Regions from separate parts of the Paenibacillus sp. FSL M8-0212 genome, predicted to be linked through region 2. Evidence: riboswitches for the same ligand, from Rfam matches in the RefSeq annotation. Region 2 holds a riboswitch; the other holds the start of a gene.
The links. A riboswitch is a leader RNA that binds a small molecule or an ion and turns the genes downstream of it on or off. The one in region 2 is predicted to bind glycine.
Positions count from the first base shown of each region.

Region 1: it holds a riboswitch for glycine, as region 2 does, so the genes downstream of both, gcvT (glycine cleavage system aminomethyltransferase GcvT) here and sdaAB (L-serine ammonia-lyase, iron-sulfur-dependent subunit beta) in region 2, are expected to answer to the same signal.

Region 1 covers NZ_JBBORP010000001.1:4,144,248-4,152,332, forward strand. The annotation lists gene ptsP (phosphoenolpyruvate--protein phosphotransferase) at 1-982, shown strand, start outside; gene gcvPB (aminomethyl-transferring glycine dehydrogenase subunit GcvPB) at 1,278-2,717, opposite strand; gene gcvPA (aminomethyl-transferring glycine dehydrogenase subunit GcvPA) at 2,855-4,210, opposite strand; gene gcvT (glycine cleavage system aminomethyltransferase GcvT) at 4,207-5,343, opposite strand; glycine riboswitch at 5,561-5,661, opposite strand; glycine riboswitch at 5,665-5,787, opposite strand; gene gcvH (glycine cleavage system protein GcvH) at 6,131-6,523, shown strand; gene MKX68_RS18340 (PTS mannitol transporter subunit IICB) at 6,943-8,085, shown strand, end outside.
Region 2 covers NZ_JBBORP010000001.1:1,948,696-1,956,780, reverse strand. The annotation lists gene MKX68_RS08595 (phosphotransferase enzyme family protein) at 1-153, shown strand, start outside; gene MKX68_RS08590 (response regulator transcription factor) at 346-1,056, shown strand; gene MKX68_RS08585 (sensor histidine kinase) at 1,053-2,543, shown strand; gene MKX68_RS08580 (LolA family protein) at 2,479-3,636, shown strand; glycine riboswitch at 3,786-3,910, shown strand; glycine riboswitch at 3,915-4,050, shown strand; gene sdaAB (L-serine ammonia-lyase, iron-sulfur-dependent subunit beta) at 4,193-4,882, shown strand; gene sdaAA (L-serine ammonia-lyase, iron-sulfur-dependent, subunit alpha) at 4,872-5,849, shown strand; gene MKX68_RS08565 (alpha-glycosidase) at 6,024-7,784, opposite strand; gene MKX68_RS08560 (response regulator transcription factor) at 8,000-8,085, shown strand, end outside.

The DNA.
Region 1 (8,085 bases), 2.2 Mb from region 2:
ACAGTATGATGCACAACGTGCAGAGTGGAGAAAACTTCGTGATGAGCCAACGGTAACAGTGGACAACGTTCATGTTGAACTTGCAGCCAACATTGGTACACCAAATGATGTAACGGGTGTTCTGGAGAATGGCGGCGAGGCTGTAGGCCTGTACCGTACCGAGTTCCTTTACATGGGCAGAGACAAGCTTCCTTCCGAAGACATCCAGTATAATGCTTACAAAGCGGTACTGGAAAAAATGGAAGGCAAACCTGTCGTTGTTCGTACACTCGACATCGGCGGAGACAAAGAGCTTCCATACCTGGATCTGCCAAAAGAAATGAATCCATTCCTCGGCTTCCGCGCAGTTCGTCTGTGTCTGGACCGTCTGGATATATTCCGTACACAATTGCGTGCATTGCTTCGTGCAAGTGTACATGGAAACCTGCGTGTCATGTTCCCAATGATCGCAACACTTGGTGAATTCCGTGAAGCAAAAGCTGTCTTGCTCGAAGAGAAAGAGAAGCTGGTTGCTGAAGGTATTGCTGTTTCTGACAGCATTCAACTTGGAATCATGGTCGAAATTCCTTCGACTGCAGTTCTGGCGGATCAATTTGCCAAAGAAGTGGATTTCTTCAGTATCGGAACGAACGATCTGATTCAATACACAATGGCTGCTGACCGTATGAACGAACGAGTGGCTTATCTGTACCAACCTTACAACCCAGCCATTTTGCGTTTGGTTAAAATGGTTATCGATGCAGCGCATCGTGAAGGCAAATGGGTTGGCATGTGTGGTGAGATGGCAGGAGACGAAACAGCAATTCCATTGTTGCTTGGTCTTGGATTGGATGAGTTCAGCATGAGCGCAACTTCCATTCTGCCAGCTCGTAGTCAGATCACCAAACTGTCCCGTGCGGATATGCAGGAACTGGCTGCTAAAGCTCTGGATATGCAAACGGCTGAACAAGTCGTTGAATTGGTTCAAAGCATTAAAGCGTAATTTTGCCGGGGTTTCCTCCGGATTTGAGGTTTTTCTTTTTCCGATAATGAGCTGCATTGATGCAGCGATTTTGCCGGTATCCGCGATTCATGTGGATATCGGCTTTTTTTGTTATGAACAGGATAATGTGATTCGGACACTGGTATACATCGGACTATAGCTTGCCTTCGTTTGAGACATGTTCTAACAGGATGATGGTGAGCTGTAAGAGTGGCATCTTTAAAGGGGAAGGCAACACAAAAAGCTCTTGCTGATTAGAACATCAGCAAGAGCTTTCGTATTAACAATGATTTAATTAACTGCAAGCGCAGTTCAGTACAGGTTTGCGGGCTGCGGTAGTCTCATCAAGACGAGTGACCGGTGTACCATAAGGTGCGTTCAGTACCAACTCAGGTGTCTCTTCCGCTTCTTTGGCAATCCGTATCATCGTATCAATAAACCCATCCAGTGTTTCTTTGCTTTCGGTTTCCGTCGGTTCGATCATGATGCATTCCTCCACGTTGAGCGGGAAGTACACCGTAGGCGGGTGATATCCAAAATCAAGCAATCGTTTGGCAACATCCAGTGTACGCACACCATACTGCTTCAATCCCCGACCAGACATGACGAATTCATGTTTGCATACACCTGGATATGGAATCTCGTAGTAAGGTGCGAGACGTGCCATCATATAGTTGGCATTCAGTACCGCACATTCAGAGACACGGCGCAAACCTTCCGGTCCATAGGTACGAATGTAGGCATACGCGCGTACCAGAATACCGAAGTTGCCGTAGTATGCTTTCACCCGGCCAATGGATTGATTGCCTTCACGGTCCAGTGAATATACACCATCATCATTCTTGATCACCATCGGTTTAGGCAGGAACGGGATCAAACGGCTCTTCACACCGACTGGTCCGGCGCCAGGTCCACCACCGCCATGAGGCGTGCTCATCGTTTTGTGCAAGTTCAGATGCACCACGTCAAAGCCCATATCACCCGGCCGGGTAATGCCCATAATGGCATTGGAGTTCGCGCCATCGTAATACAACAAGCCACCAGCCTGATGTACGATGGATGCAATCTCCTGGATATCTTTCTCGAACAAACCAAGTGTATTCGGGTTTGTCAGCATCAATGCTGCCGTATCGGAACCGACGGCTGCACGGAGTGCGTCCAGATCGACCAGTCCGTCTGCGCGGGATGGAATCGTCACAGTTTCAAATCCTGCAACGGTTGCGCTTGCCGGGTTGGTCCCGTGAGATGAATCGGGTACGATGACTTTGGTACGTTGTTCGCCACGACCTTCGTGGTAGGCACGAATCATCATAAGTCCAGTCCATTCTCCATGGGCACCAGCGGCTGGTTGCAGGGTTACAGCGTCCATACCTGTCAGACCTGCAAGGTCGTTCTGCAACGTATATAACAATTCAAGTGCACCTTGAATGCTGGATTCATGCTGGTAAGGATGGATTTTGGCGAATCCATTATAACGGGCAACATCCTCATTAATCTTTGGATTGTATTTCATCGTACAAGAGCCCAGTGGATAGAATCCGTTATCTACGCCAAAGTTCCGGCGGGACAACGCAGTATAGTGTCGAATAACATCTACCTCAAACACTTCCGGCAGTGCTGCTGCTTCCGAACGGAGCATTTCCCGGGGAATCAACGTATCGGCAGCCTGACGAGGAACATCACATTCTGGCAAGGAATAAGCGACACGTCCAGGGCTGCTGAGTTCAAAAATCAATGATTGTTCCGGAGCAGGAGATAAGGTCTGTGCACTGAATGTTGTATCTGTCTCAGATTGAGCCGAAGTGGAGAAAGAGGTACCTGTTACCGATTGTCCTTGTACCGATGTTGTCGTTGTCGTCGTCGTTTCCTGAGTCACAGTGATCCCTCCAATGCTCGTGCGAATTCGTCAATCTCTTCCTTAGTGCGCCGTTCCGTAACAGCAATCAGCATATGTCCGGCAAGCTCCGGATAATCACGTCCGAGTTCGTAGCCACCAATAAAGCCTGCATCCAGCAGTTTCAACTGAAGAGTATCCAAGTCTGTTCCTTCAGGAAGTTTAATCACAAACTCATTAAATGTTGGTGCATTAAAAGTAAGGCCAACTCGAGGAATCGCAGTTAATGTATTCAGGGTGTAATGACTCTTTTGCAAATTCAGATCCGCGACATCGATCATGCCCTGTTTACCCATGATGGACATATATACAGATGCGCTAAGCGCGAGCAAAGCCTGGTTGGAACAGATATTGGAGGTCGCCTTTTCGCGGCGGATATGCTGCTCACGTGCTTGCAGTGTGAGTACAAATCCACGTTTGCCATTGCGATCGGTTGTCTGGCCTACAATTCGGCCAGGAATTCGGCGCATATGAGGCTGGGATACGGCGAAATATCCGCATGTCGGGCCGCCGAGTGAAGCGGCGATACCGAGGGGCTGCGCATCGCCAACAACGATGTCGGCACCCAGCTTGCCTGGGGCTTCCAGCAGACCCAGCGATAGCGGGTTAGCACTTACAACGAGCAGGCCTTTGTGCGCATGCACGAGGTCAGCCGCTTGTTTTACATTTTCCACAGCACCAAAGAAGTTTGGACTCTGGATCATGACAGCAGCGGTATCGTCCGATATGGCGGCTTGCAGGGCATCCCAATCAGTGACGCCATCCTTATAACCAATCTCAACAATCTCGAGGCTCAATCCGTGCGCATACGCCTGCAATACCTGACGGGCTTCCGGATGAACGGTACGGGATACGATAAGCTGTTTGCGACGTGTTGCTGCTGCGGCCAGATTACCTGCTTCTGCAAAGGCAGTTGCGCCGTCATACATGCTGGCATTGGCTACAGCCATACCTGTTAATTCACAGATGTAGGATTGAAATTCGAAAATGGCCTGTAGTTCACCTTGGCTGATCTCAGGCTGATAAGGTGTGTAGGCAGTGTAGAACTCGGAACGGGAAATGACATGATTGATGACGGAAGGAACATGATGATCATATATGCCTGCGCCGAGGAAGCTGGCGTGTGTTTCGAAATTGGAGTTGGCACCAGCTTGTTTGGACATGTGACGTGTCAGCGCATATTCATCAAGTTTGGAGGATACGGGCAGCTCGCCCTGATAACGGATCTCTTTTGGAATGTCCTGAAACAGATCCTCCAGCGTATCCACACCGATGGTTGCGAGCATGGCGCTCTGATCTTGCTCAGTCATGGGAATGTAACGGTGCTTGCTCATGCTTGATCAGCTCCTTGAGTAGGTGTCTTCGACGTACGTGTCCGTTTATGAAAAGGGGTCTTCACGACCTCGGCTTTTAGTTTCTTGCCGCGGATCTCAATCTCCAGCGGGGTTCCCAGCGCAGCGTATTTGCTGTCGATGAGGGCAAGCCCCAGATTACGCTTCAATGTAGGTGATTGTGTGCCTGTAGTAACTTCACCAATCTGTACGCCTTCGGCGTAAATCGGATAGTGGGGCCGGGGAATACCACGCTCCAGCACTTCGATGCCGACCAGTTTGCGGGCAGGCCCGTCAGTTTTTTGCTGTAACAAGGCTTCGTATCCGATAAAAGGTCCGGCATTCAGCTTCACAAACATGCCTACGCCAGCTTCGAGCGGAGAGATGGTTGCCGACAATTCCTGTCCATACAGGGGGAGCTTCGCTTCAAATCGTAGTGTATCCCGGGCACCAAGTCCGGTTGGTACCAGTCCGTAACCTTCACCAGCTTGCATTAATCCATTCCACACCTCAGCAGCCTGGTCCGCAGGTACATATAGTTCAAAGCCATCTTCACCGGTATAACCGGTACGGGACAACAGCAATTTTACTCCACAGACTTCGGCATCCTGCACAAAACGAAACGGTTCAATCGTGGATACATCCGTATCTGTAACTTTCCCGATAATGTCTACAGCCAGTGGACCTTGCAAGGCGAGCAGCGCCGTCTGCTCCGAATCGTTAGTCATGCTTACGCCAGGGATCAAGTGCTCTTGTAGCCACGCCCAATCCTTGTCGATGTTGGAGGCATTAACAACGAGCATGTAATGCTGATCTTCCAGCTTATACACGAGCAGATCATCCACCACACCGCCATCTGGGTAACACATCAGGGTGTACTGGGCTTGACCCGGAACGAGCGTGGTCACATCATTGGTCATCATTTGTTGCAAAAAAACTTCAGCCTGCTCACCCTGTACTGTGAATTCGCCCATATGGGATACATCAAACAGTCCAGCACGCTCACGCACCGCTTCATGTTCTTTCTGGATTCCGCTAAATTGCACTGGAAGCTCCCAGCCTCCAAAATCAATGCACCGTACGCCTTCGTATTGCTGATACAGTGGGAAGAGTGGTGTTCTAAGCAAATCGGACATCAAATCACCTCGTCATGGGCCGTCAACCGGCCGGATATACAATCGTGGATCAATGAACCATGGTATTTTTACATTTTTCCGCTAGATATTTTCATCACATAAGTATGGTAAGGCAGCTATGGCAGCGCCGTTCTACATCCTGTTTTTCGTTTTTTGGGAAAAAGGAAAAGGACAGGCCAAAGAATCGGCATGCCAAGTAGCACGCTGTATTCTAAGGCTCTGTCCCTTGTACCTGAGAGTTACCCCGCTGCGTTGTGCAGCAGGTTTCCCCTTGGGTGATCATAACGCCCGCACAGGGCGAATAGATGCTCTCCAGAGTTGCGTCCCGTAAAAGTCCTTTTGCCTGAGAGATTCACCCCCGCTTATCGGTGGTTTACTCCTTCGGCGTTACCTCATGTACATCCCGAATCGGGTGTCACGGGTAATCTCTCCCTTTACATTCATCCGCGGGTATAACATAGTCCAATAAACACATTTACTCCTCTCATTAAAACGTGAATCCACTGCCGATGTCAAGAACGATGTCATAGATCATAACTAAAAACCGAATATTTAATTTATCTTAAATATTATTGTTCGTGTATTTAAAAAGACTGCGCTTACTATTGTAATGTTCACCAGTATATGAAGAAAGAGTGTAATCGGGTTACAGGATTTAGAGGTGTTCAGCAAATAAATTGTGAGGTATCTTGACATTTGATTCATAAATATCATACGCTATGTTCTGGGAAAAAGGTTAAGGTCAAAGAACGCATGTACTCATTAATGAAAAGCGAGGCGGATATCGATGAGCGAATTGAAAAGTGATTTCCTGTACAGTGAAGAGCACGAATGGGTGCAAACCGTAGGGGAGGATACTGTACGTATTGGCATTACCGAGTTCGCGCAGCATCAGCTGGGTGACATTGTGTTTGTGGAATTGCCTGACCTTGAAACCAATGTAAAAGCAGAGGACAGCATTGGAACGATCGAATCGGTCAAAACGGTTTCGGACTTGTTTTCTCCCGTCACTGGTTCAATTATTGCAGTGAATGATTCGTTGCAGGACTCCCCTGAACTTGTCAACAGCTCTCCATACGAGGAAGGCTGGATGATTGAAATCCGTGTTGAGGGAGATCTGACAGCAGCATTGTCTACATTGATGAATGCAGACGCGTATCGTAAACATACGGAAGAATAGTATCAACGAACTTGTACTTATTAACATACATTTTATCATAAATTGAAATGAACTTTATATTGTTTCGACCTGTGTGAGCCTGAGGCTTGCACAGGTTTTTTGTGCTTTCCGAGAATGGTTTCCAATGCGGATTGAAGCAGATTGTGGATGTGAATCGCCTGACTAGACCAAGCTATAGGTTAGAAATTGATTTTGGAAATGATAAAAGTCATAGGCAAAAAAAGCCTTGTGTACCAGTGGGTTCAGACATTATGCATCAATTAAAACGATTACATAACCTAATGTTGTCATCATTGTTCATGACGAAAGTACGCTTTCATTTGATTGAACAGGAGAGCATTCTCGCTTAGGATTACAGCAGGGGAGAAATGATACCCCTTTCATAAATCATAATCACTTGATCCAAGGAGGATAATACAATGAGTAATTTGGACCAATCGTCCAATTCCAAAGGTGGGCTACGGGTAGGTGTTCAGCGTTTTGGCCGATTCCTGAGTGGTATGGTCATGCCGAATATGGGAGCGTTTATTGCCTGGGGATTAATTACGGCTCTGTTCATTCCAACAGGCTGGTTCCCTAACGAGACGCTTGCGCAGCTAGTCGATCCGATGATCAAATATTTGCTGCCACTGTTAATTGGTTACACCGGTGGTACGATGGTGCATGGTCAGCGTGGTGGTGTCGTGGGTGCCATTATGACCATCGGGGTCATCGTGGGTAGTGATATCCCGATGTTCCTAGGTGCCATGATTGCCGGACCACTGGCAGCATGGATCATCAAAAAGTTTGATAAATCGATCGAAGGTAAAGTTAGAGCCGGATTTGAAATGCTGGTTAACAACTTTTCAGCCGGTATTATTGGCGGGATCTTGGGGATTTTTGCGCTACTGGGCATCGGGCCTGCTGTAGAAGCAATTAGCAAAGTATTATCTGCCGGGGTACAAGGCTTAATGAATCTTGGTTTGCTGCCGCTGGTCAACCTAATCATTGAACCAGGTAAAGTATTGTTCCTGAACAATGCAATCAACCACGGGATTCTGACACCAATTGCAACAGATCAAGCGAGAGAGTTAGGGCAATCCGTATTATACATGCTTGAATCGAACCCGGGTCCGGGACTTGGTATCTTGCTTGCTTACTGTTTCTTCGGACGCGGAATGGCCAAATCTTCTGCACCAGGTGCCGTTATCATTCATTTCTTCGGGGGAATTCATGAGATCTACTTCCCTTACATTTTGATGAGACCGATTCTGATTCTTGCCGCAATTGCGGGTGGCGTCGCAGGTACATTAACATTTATGCTCACCGGAGCAGGACTTGTTTCAGCACCATCACCGGGTAGTATTATCGCGTATTTCCTCTTAACACCGAAAGGTGGATATCTGCCAATGCTCGCAGGGGTGCTTGTAGCAGCCGTCGTTTCCTTCCTGGTAGCAGCAGTGTTGCTGAAAACGGGTAAACAAAAGGACGAAGATCTGGAGTCCGCATCCAGTCGGATGAAAGATATGAAGAGTCAAGGAACCGTTCCAAACGCTGGCATTACGGCTAACCATCGTGAAGCA
Region 2 (8,085 bases):
GAAGGGTTCATGTTGATCTTTACACTGGGTTATTATGCCTTTCAGATGGCGAATGAGTCGAGGCACGAATGGATGAAAGATCGCATGCCGAAGCTATGCAGCAAGTATTGCAGACCTTATGTACAGAACAAGAGTATCTTCTACGAATTGTGAGGTGTTTCCTTTTCTATGAGCTATAACTTAGGATTAAGATTGTGAATATTACCTGGGCGTCCTGAACAATCGGGGTGCTCTTTTTGCATGCATTAGATAACGATCGTAATGGACATTTATGAAGAAAGTATAAACTCTGAGGAGAGTCAACTTTTCTTAGCTACAATATAGTCATGGGAGGATGAAGCAGCGATGAGAGACAGCGAGAATATATTGCTGGTGGAGGATGATCCGGAGATTGCCCGTATTTTGAGAGATCATCTACGTCATGAGGGTTATGGGGTAACTTGGGCATCAAGCGGTTTGGAGAGCTGGGAAGACTTTAGGGAGGGAACCTATCAATTAGTCTTGTTGGATCTGATGCTGCCGGAAATGGATGGGTTCACGGTATGCAAAAACATTAGACTGATCAGCGATGTTCCGCTGCTCATGATGAGTGCTCGAATCGAGGAAGAGAGCAAAGTCAGGGGGCTTGGGCTGGGAGCTGACGATTATATTACGAAGCCCTTCAGTCTAACGGAACTTACAGCTCGCATTAAATCTCATCTGAATAGGTACCGCAGATATCAGGGCGTAGAGCCGGATTCGACAGATAGACAGTATAACGATGGGTTATCGATTGATTATTTGAATCAGCGCGCACAGGTTCATGGAGAACATGTGGCATTAACCAACAAGGAGTGGGCTTTGCTCACACTGCTTGCTTCTCATCCGGGCCGGGTGTTTACCAAGGCGGAATTGTATGAACATGTCTGGAGTCAGCCAGAGGCGGGGAACTCGAGTACAGTCACAGTTCATGTGAAGAGCCTTCGGGCCAAGCTTGGTGACGAGCCCCATCATCCACGCTGGATTCAGACGGTGTGGGGCAGTGGTTACCGGTTCGTGGGGGAGCCTGAGGAATGAAGTTGAAGTACTGGTTAATGCTTGCCTTCCTCATTGTAATGCTGCTGCCTGTCGCTGCTGGGTGGGCGCTGTACTCCCTGTATAACTATTACAATGATCAGCGTGCCGTAACAGAATATGTAGAGTTGTCCAGACAATTGGCTCCTATTGAACTGGCTTTATCTGACCCGGGACTGTACCAGCTGCACTCGCCTGATGTTTTCGCTGCACTCTCCGAATTGGAGAATGGTCGGGTGAACTTTGATCTGTATTTACCAACAGGGATTCGGGTGTACACATCAGGGGGGAGTACATGGTCTGCTGGAGCTTACACCGTTGGGGGGGCGGAGCTGTATCGTAATTTGTACAACTTACAGATTCGTCATCGTACATTCTCGTTGAAGAAACCCGTGTGGGAAAAAGGTGAGTTGGTCGGCATTTACGAAATCGTCATGCTGCGTGGAGATTGGCTAGAAGGCATTTCCTTGCGGACTACCTGGGTCATGGGTCTCGCTGCTACTTTCTTTATCCTGTTATACGGAACAGTGCTGTGGTTGCTATCTCGAAAGCTCTTTCGGCCGATGAAATATCTTATAGAACGAATGGATGCTTTTGCACGGGGAGAGGCTGCTACGGATGAGGTACCTGTTCGTCATGATGAAATGGGCATCTTGCTCCAACAGTTTGATGCAATGCAAAACAAGATCAGACATACTCAGGCCGATGTGGAGAGGGAGCAAAAAGAAAAAGAGCTCATGATCGCCTCGTTATCCCATGATCTGAAAACACCGTTGATGTCCATTAGTGCCTATACGGAAGTACTTAACGGTGATCGTCAACTGAAACGCCTTGAAAGGCAGGAATATCAGGATGTGCTGCTCGGAAATGTGGAGCGGATGAAACAGATGATTAGTGAACTTGAGATGTATACGGCGCTGGGTTCCAGTGAATCGGAGATGGCCATGGTTAAGGTGGAAGGTGAAGAGTTTTTTGATATGCTGCTTGGGAGCTATGAGGGACTTGCCGAGCGTGGTCAGATTGACGTGAAGATGGATGTCCGCACAGATCAACTGTACCGAGTTCATCCCGAACAACTGATGCGCCTGACAGATAATCTGATAAATAATGCACTACGCCACACAAGGACGAACGGTGTAATGGGACTAGGGGTTATTGCTTCAGATTGGGAGCTTCCTGAATGGATTATTCCTTCGCTTAGAGCTGAATTGGATAACTACAGGGCTGGAGCAACATTGATCATAGTACAAAACGAAGGTCCTGCTATTCCTGAGGAACAGCTCATTCGTATCTTCGAACCCTATGTTCAACACCAGAATCAGGAGGAGAAGACGTATGCAGGTGGTTCGGGATTGGGATTGAGTATAGCCAAACGGGTTGCAATAAAGCACGGAGGGGATATGCGCATGTGGTCATACGAAGGATATGGAACGCTGGCAGCATGCCGATTGCCTGAACATGGAGAATGTAAACGCAGAGAGGGTGGATAAGATGATGAAAAAAGGATGGATGATGCTGGGTACTGCTGTGTTGGCAGGCGCCCTGCTTGGAGGTTGCGCGGAGAAGGATATGCTGGCTATGTCAGGAGATGAGATGATTGAGAAGGTTGTCTCAGCAGAAACAGAACCCGCCTCGTATTATGCGGAAGGTGTGATGAAGATATGGGCGGATGACAAGCTGACTAACACGATGCAAATTAAGGAATGGGTAGATGGTGAAACCGGACGAAAGCGCACGGAAACATCAGAGAATGGCAATGTCAGTTACGCAGTTAATGATGGAAAGAAGATCATCATATATGAAAAAGAAACAGGGGCAGCATATTCCATGGATGCATCATCCGTGTCACAACAACCTAATCAAACCCAGAAGCAAATATTGCTCGATCAACTAGAGCGGTTACGTACTACGCATGATGTGAATATGATGGGACAGGAGAAACTTCATGGACAGGACGTCATTCATATTGAATTGACACCAAAAGAAGAAGGCGCATTCTCCATATCTTCAGAGTATTGGGTAGATCCCAAAACGTGGATGATTGTCAAAGTAAACAGCGCGTATGGGGATGGAAAATCAGAAATGGTCTATGATCCGATTCAGTATGACCCTGAATTCACAAAGGATACTTTCGTAATTGACATCCCTAAGGAGGTCGATGTGAAGGACTTGAACGATATGATGCAGAATTCCGAAGTGACTCTAGAGGAAGCGGAAAAAGCGTTGGAACAGCCGTTCCTACAGGACATGAGTGGAGAATTCGAACTATCACGGATCGAAATGTCTACATTGCGCGGTGAGCTGAGCAGAGATGAAGTAACCTTGTATTATGTAAGTAACGACAAGGTAGAAGTCAGCCTGACGGTATTCAAGATGCCGGAAGAAAATGTGGACGATACACTAATGCCGGATGAAGCCAAGATTAAGGTTCGTAACACCGAGGGTTCATATATGAAGAGCATTCGGAACATATCATGGAGTGAGAATGGCTTGCGGTACTCCATCATGGGTGAGAACGAAGGATGGACGAAAGAGAAGCTTCAAGCTTGGATAAATGAATTGAAGCTGCCTAATCATTCCTAATGAGTTGATAAAGATGGTAATTATACGTCACTTTTATTGACATATAATGTGTAGCATATTAATCTGTAAGTATATGTACCAGATATGATCCAATAGAACAGAAGACACACGTTCGATGTGAGTTGAACGAGGAAGTGAATATAAGCGGATGATAACGAGCGGGAGAGTCCTGGGTTAGCCGAGCACAATGGCTAGTGCTCAGGCACCGAAGGAGCAAGCTGCTACGCACCCGGCGCAGTGGTTAATCTCTCAGGTAAATGTACCATCGTTGGACGCAACTCTGGAGAGTGCGCGAACTGCGCCACCCAAGGGGTATATGATCAGTCAGACCGGTGAACTTGTCTGTAATCGCAGGCAATGCACCTTGTCGTGAGACACTGCTGATCGTGAAACTCTCAGGTATCGAGGACAGAGAGAGGGCCTGAGGCCTTCTTCTGTCCTTTTTTGATGTCATCATACCCCCTAAATAAGGGGACATTGTGGATGGAACTCCTGGATCGAAATGACGAATACATTTTACAAATATGAATCATGATTAATAATGGAGGGTTAAAAGGTGCGATTTAAAGATGTTTTCTCAATTATTGGTCCGTCCATGACGGGGCCTTCAAGTTCACATACAGCTGGTGCGGCAAGGTTAGGAAGAATCGCTCGTCAGTGGCTGGGATGTAAGCCAGATCGTGCCCGGCTGACGTTATACGGTTCATTCGCTGACACGTATCAGGGGCACGGAACAGATCTGGCACTGATCGGCGGTCTTTTGGACTATGTCACAGACGATCCACGTATCCCGGATGCAGAGCAATACGCAGAGGAAGCAGGCATGGAGGTTGAGTTTTATACAAGTGGCCTGCCTGCTCCTCATCCGAATACGGTCAAAATTGAGTTGTGGCATGGAGAACGTGCCTGCTCCTTAATCGGTGCATCCATTGGTGGTGGCAGTGTATCGGTGCATGCGATGAATGATTTTCGTGTTCAGATTAGTGGTGAGTTTCCAACACTCGTTCTGCGACATGCAGACAAGGCAGGGGTGCTTGCATCGGTAACGTCCACGATCAGTTCATCCGGGGTTAACATCGGCTATATGCAGGTGGACCGGAAAGCCCGTGATGGCGAAGCACTTACCGCGATGGAAATGGATGGTGTACCTAATCCTGATATGCTCAAGCGTCTAAAGGAGCTGGACCATGTGTTAGACATTCGTGTTATCGATTTGAAGAGAGGAGTTGATTCGGATGCGGTTTAAACATTTGCACGAACTGAATACGATCTGTACAGCGGAATCCAAAACCATTGCTCAGCTGATGATCGAGGAGCAGGTTCAGGAGACCAATACACCGGAAGCGGATGTTGTGAAGCAGATGTCTGAATATTATCAGGTGATGAAGGAAGCGGTACGCAAAGGGTTAACGGAAGATACAACATCACGCAGTGGATTAACAGGTGGAGACGGTAAAAAAATGGCCGAGTACATTCGCAAGGGTGAGACTTGCTCAGGAGATGCTTCCGCACTTGCCATGGCGTATGCCCTGTGTGTATCTGAAGTGAATGCCTCCATGGGGCGGATTGTGGCAACACCAACAGCAGGTTCCTGCGGCATCATCCCGGGTGTGTTTATCAGTTCACAAGAGCGGTTTGGCTGGACGGACGAACATTTGGTGAACGGGTTGTTCTGTGCGGGAGCGATTGGTTATGTTATTGCCAACAATTCATTTATCTCCGGTGCCGAAGGTGGCTGTCAGGCGGAAGTGGGTTCAGCTATCGGCATGGCTGCGGGTGCCATGGTTGAACTGCGTGGAGGTACACCGGAACAGGTCGTTCATGCCGTTGGTTTGGCGTTAAAAAATACACTGGGCCTGATCTGCGATCCGGTTGCAGGCCTCGTTGAAATTCCTTGCATCGTCCGTAATGGACTGGGTGCGGTTACGGCGCTGGCTGCGGCTGACATGGCCCTGGCCGGAGTGCGTAGCGCCATTCCGTCAGACGAAGTCATCGACGTCATGCTGGAAGTAGGCAGCGCGATGCCGAGCCGCCATCGGGAGACAGCCCAGGGCGGACTGGCCCAGACACCAACCGGCCGCAAAATGATGCAGAAGTTGGCTAAACCAAAGGCAAAGCGTGCCGAGCCTGAGTCGGAGTCAAAGCCAGCGGATTCTGACACAACTACAAGTGGGGCGGACAATGCTCAAGTGGACAAGGATACTCAGGTTTAAGCTGAACCGGGACCATCGATATATAAATCAGTGACATTATGATGTATAACGGCTATACAAAAACAAGCGTCCGCGAACCTAAATCCGGGTTCTGCAGGACGCTTGTTTTATGCTGCCAGATGAAGCGAAGATAGGCTATTTATATGTGACTTCAGATGTATGTGTATTATGACTCTAGTCCTGGCTCACAGCCGTACTCAGTACGGCATATCCATACGCGGGCAGTTCAATGGCGAGTACGCCATCTTCCTTGGCGGTACGATGGTTTCCGCCGAATAACTCGGTCCATTCCTCGTCACCAGCCTCCAGCTCGACAATAGCCGTCTCTTCTGATCGATTGAACAGAACCAGAATGCGTTCCTCCTCATTTTGCCGCTCAAATACCAGTTGGCTGCCATCGGGACGAGCCTGCAGGAAACGAACGGTGCCTTCTGCACGCAGGGCAGGGTGAGCATGACGCAGGGAGATCAATTTCTGATAAAAGTCGAGCAGCTCCCGGTCCTGCTTCGCTTCGTCCCATTCCATGCATTTACGGCAGCCTGGATCATGTTCGCCGTCCATGCCAATCTCGTCTCCGTAATAGATGCACGGAGCGCCCATATAACTGAACTGGAATAACGCAGCCAGCTTCATCTTGCGCTGGTCGCCTTCACACAGCGTGAGCAGCCGCGGGGTATCGTGGCTGTCGAGCAAGTTGAACGCTACCTCGCTGGCTTGAAGCGGATAACGGGACAACTGTCGTCCGATGGAGTTCGCGAACTGTTCGGCGTGCATTGTATTTTTCACAAAGAAAGCATTCACGGCATCGGTAAACGGATAGTTCATGGACGCATCGAACTGGTCACCTTGCAGCCAGGAGGAAGACTCGTTCCATACTTCGCCCAAAATGTAGGCATCCGGGTTAGCGGCTTTGACTACACGGCGGAAATCGCGCCAGAATGCATCGTCCACTTCGTCTGCCACATCCAGCCGCCATCCGTCCGCGCCCACTTCCTTGATCCAGTACTCAGCAACCTCCAGCAGATAGGCCTTAACTTCGGCATTCTCCGTATTCAGCTTTGGCATGTGCGCTTCGAATCCGAAGGTCTCATACGTAGGAATACCGTCCTTCACGTCCAGCGGGTATTCGTGTACATGGAACCAGTCCTTGTATTTGGATTGTTCTCCGTTCTTCTGCACATCCACAAACGGCGCAAATGTCTTCCCGGAATGGTTGAACACAGCATCCAGCAGTACACGAATTCCACGTGCATGGCACAGCTCGACCAGTCGTTTCACGGTATCTGCGTCACCAAAGTGCCGGTCTACCCGCAGGTAGTCTTCTGTATCGTATTTGTGATTGGTGGTGGCTTCGAAGATGGGTGTGAAGTAGATCGCATTAATGCCAAGATCGCTGATGTAATCCAGATGGTCGATCACGCCCTGAAGGTCACCGCCGAAGAAATTGAAAGGTGTTGGCTCGCCGCCCCACGGCTCTACCTTTTCCGGACTGATATCCGGGTTGCCGTTGGCGAATCGTTCAGGAAAAATCTGATAGAACACCGCATCCTTAACCCATGCAGGGGGTGTGAATACAGCTCTGGCATGAATATAAGGGAACTGGAACATACGACCCGGATCGTCCGGTTCTTCTTCCTGGAAGTCCGTCTCGGTCATCCAGATCTGTTCTTCGCCGCTTTTGAGCAGAAAAGAGTATTTGAGTCGGTGGTAGGGAGGTTTCACTTCGCCTTCGAAGTAATCGAACATGGAGTCAGAGGTGAACTTCGTTAAGGGAACCAGCGCTTTGGTTGCATCCCACGCATATTTATCCCCGGTCAGGGCATGTACCTCGGTCAGATCATTCTTTTTGGCACGCAAACGCAGATGGATTGTATCTTGGTCATAGGCATAGGCCCAGTTTCGTTTCGGTTGATGATAGATGGCTTCCAGCAGCATAATGAATTTCCTCCCGTCAGGTGTAGAACTAGTATGTACTTGGTAGACTTGATGGATATGACGTTACCCGAGTTAATGGATAAGCTATAATTAGAATGCGTGATAACGCGAGACTTCAACAAGACATGAATCCATATGGTATAGACAGCTTTTATCATGATGATGCTCAGATATATCATTAACCCAATGAGGGCAGAAAGGAAACGATTATTCGGATGAAAACCAAACTGTTATATATTGAAGATGATACGGAAATTGCGACTTGGGTCAGAGCCGATCTGGAGGAGCGCGGTTATGAGGT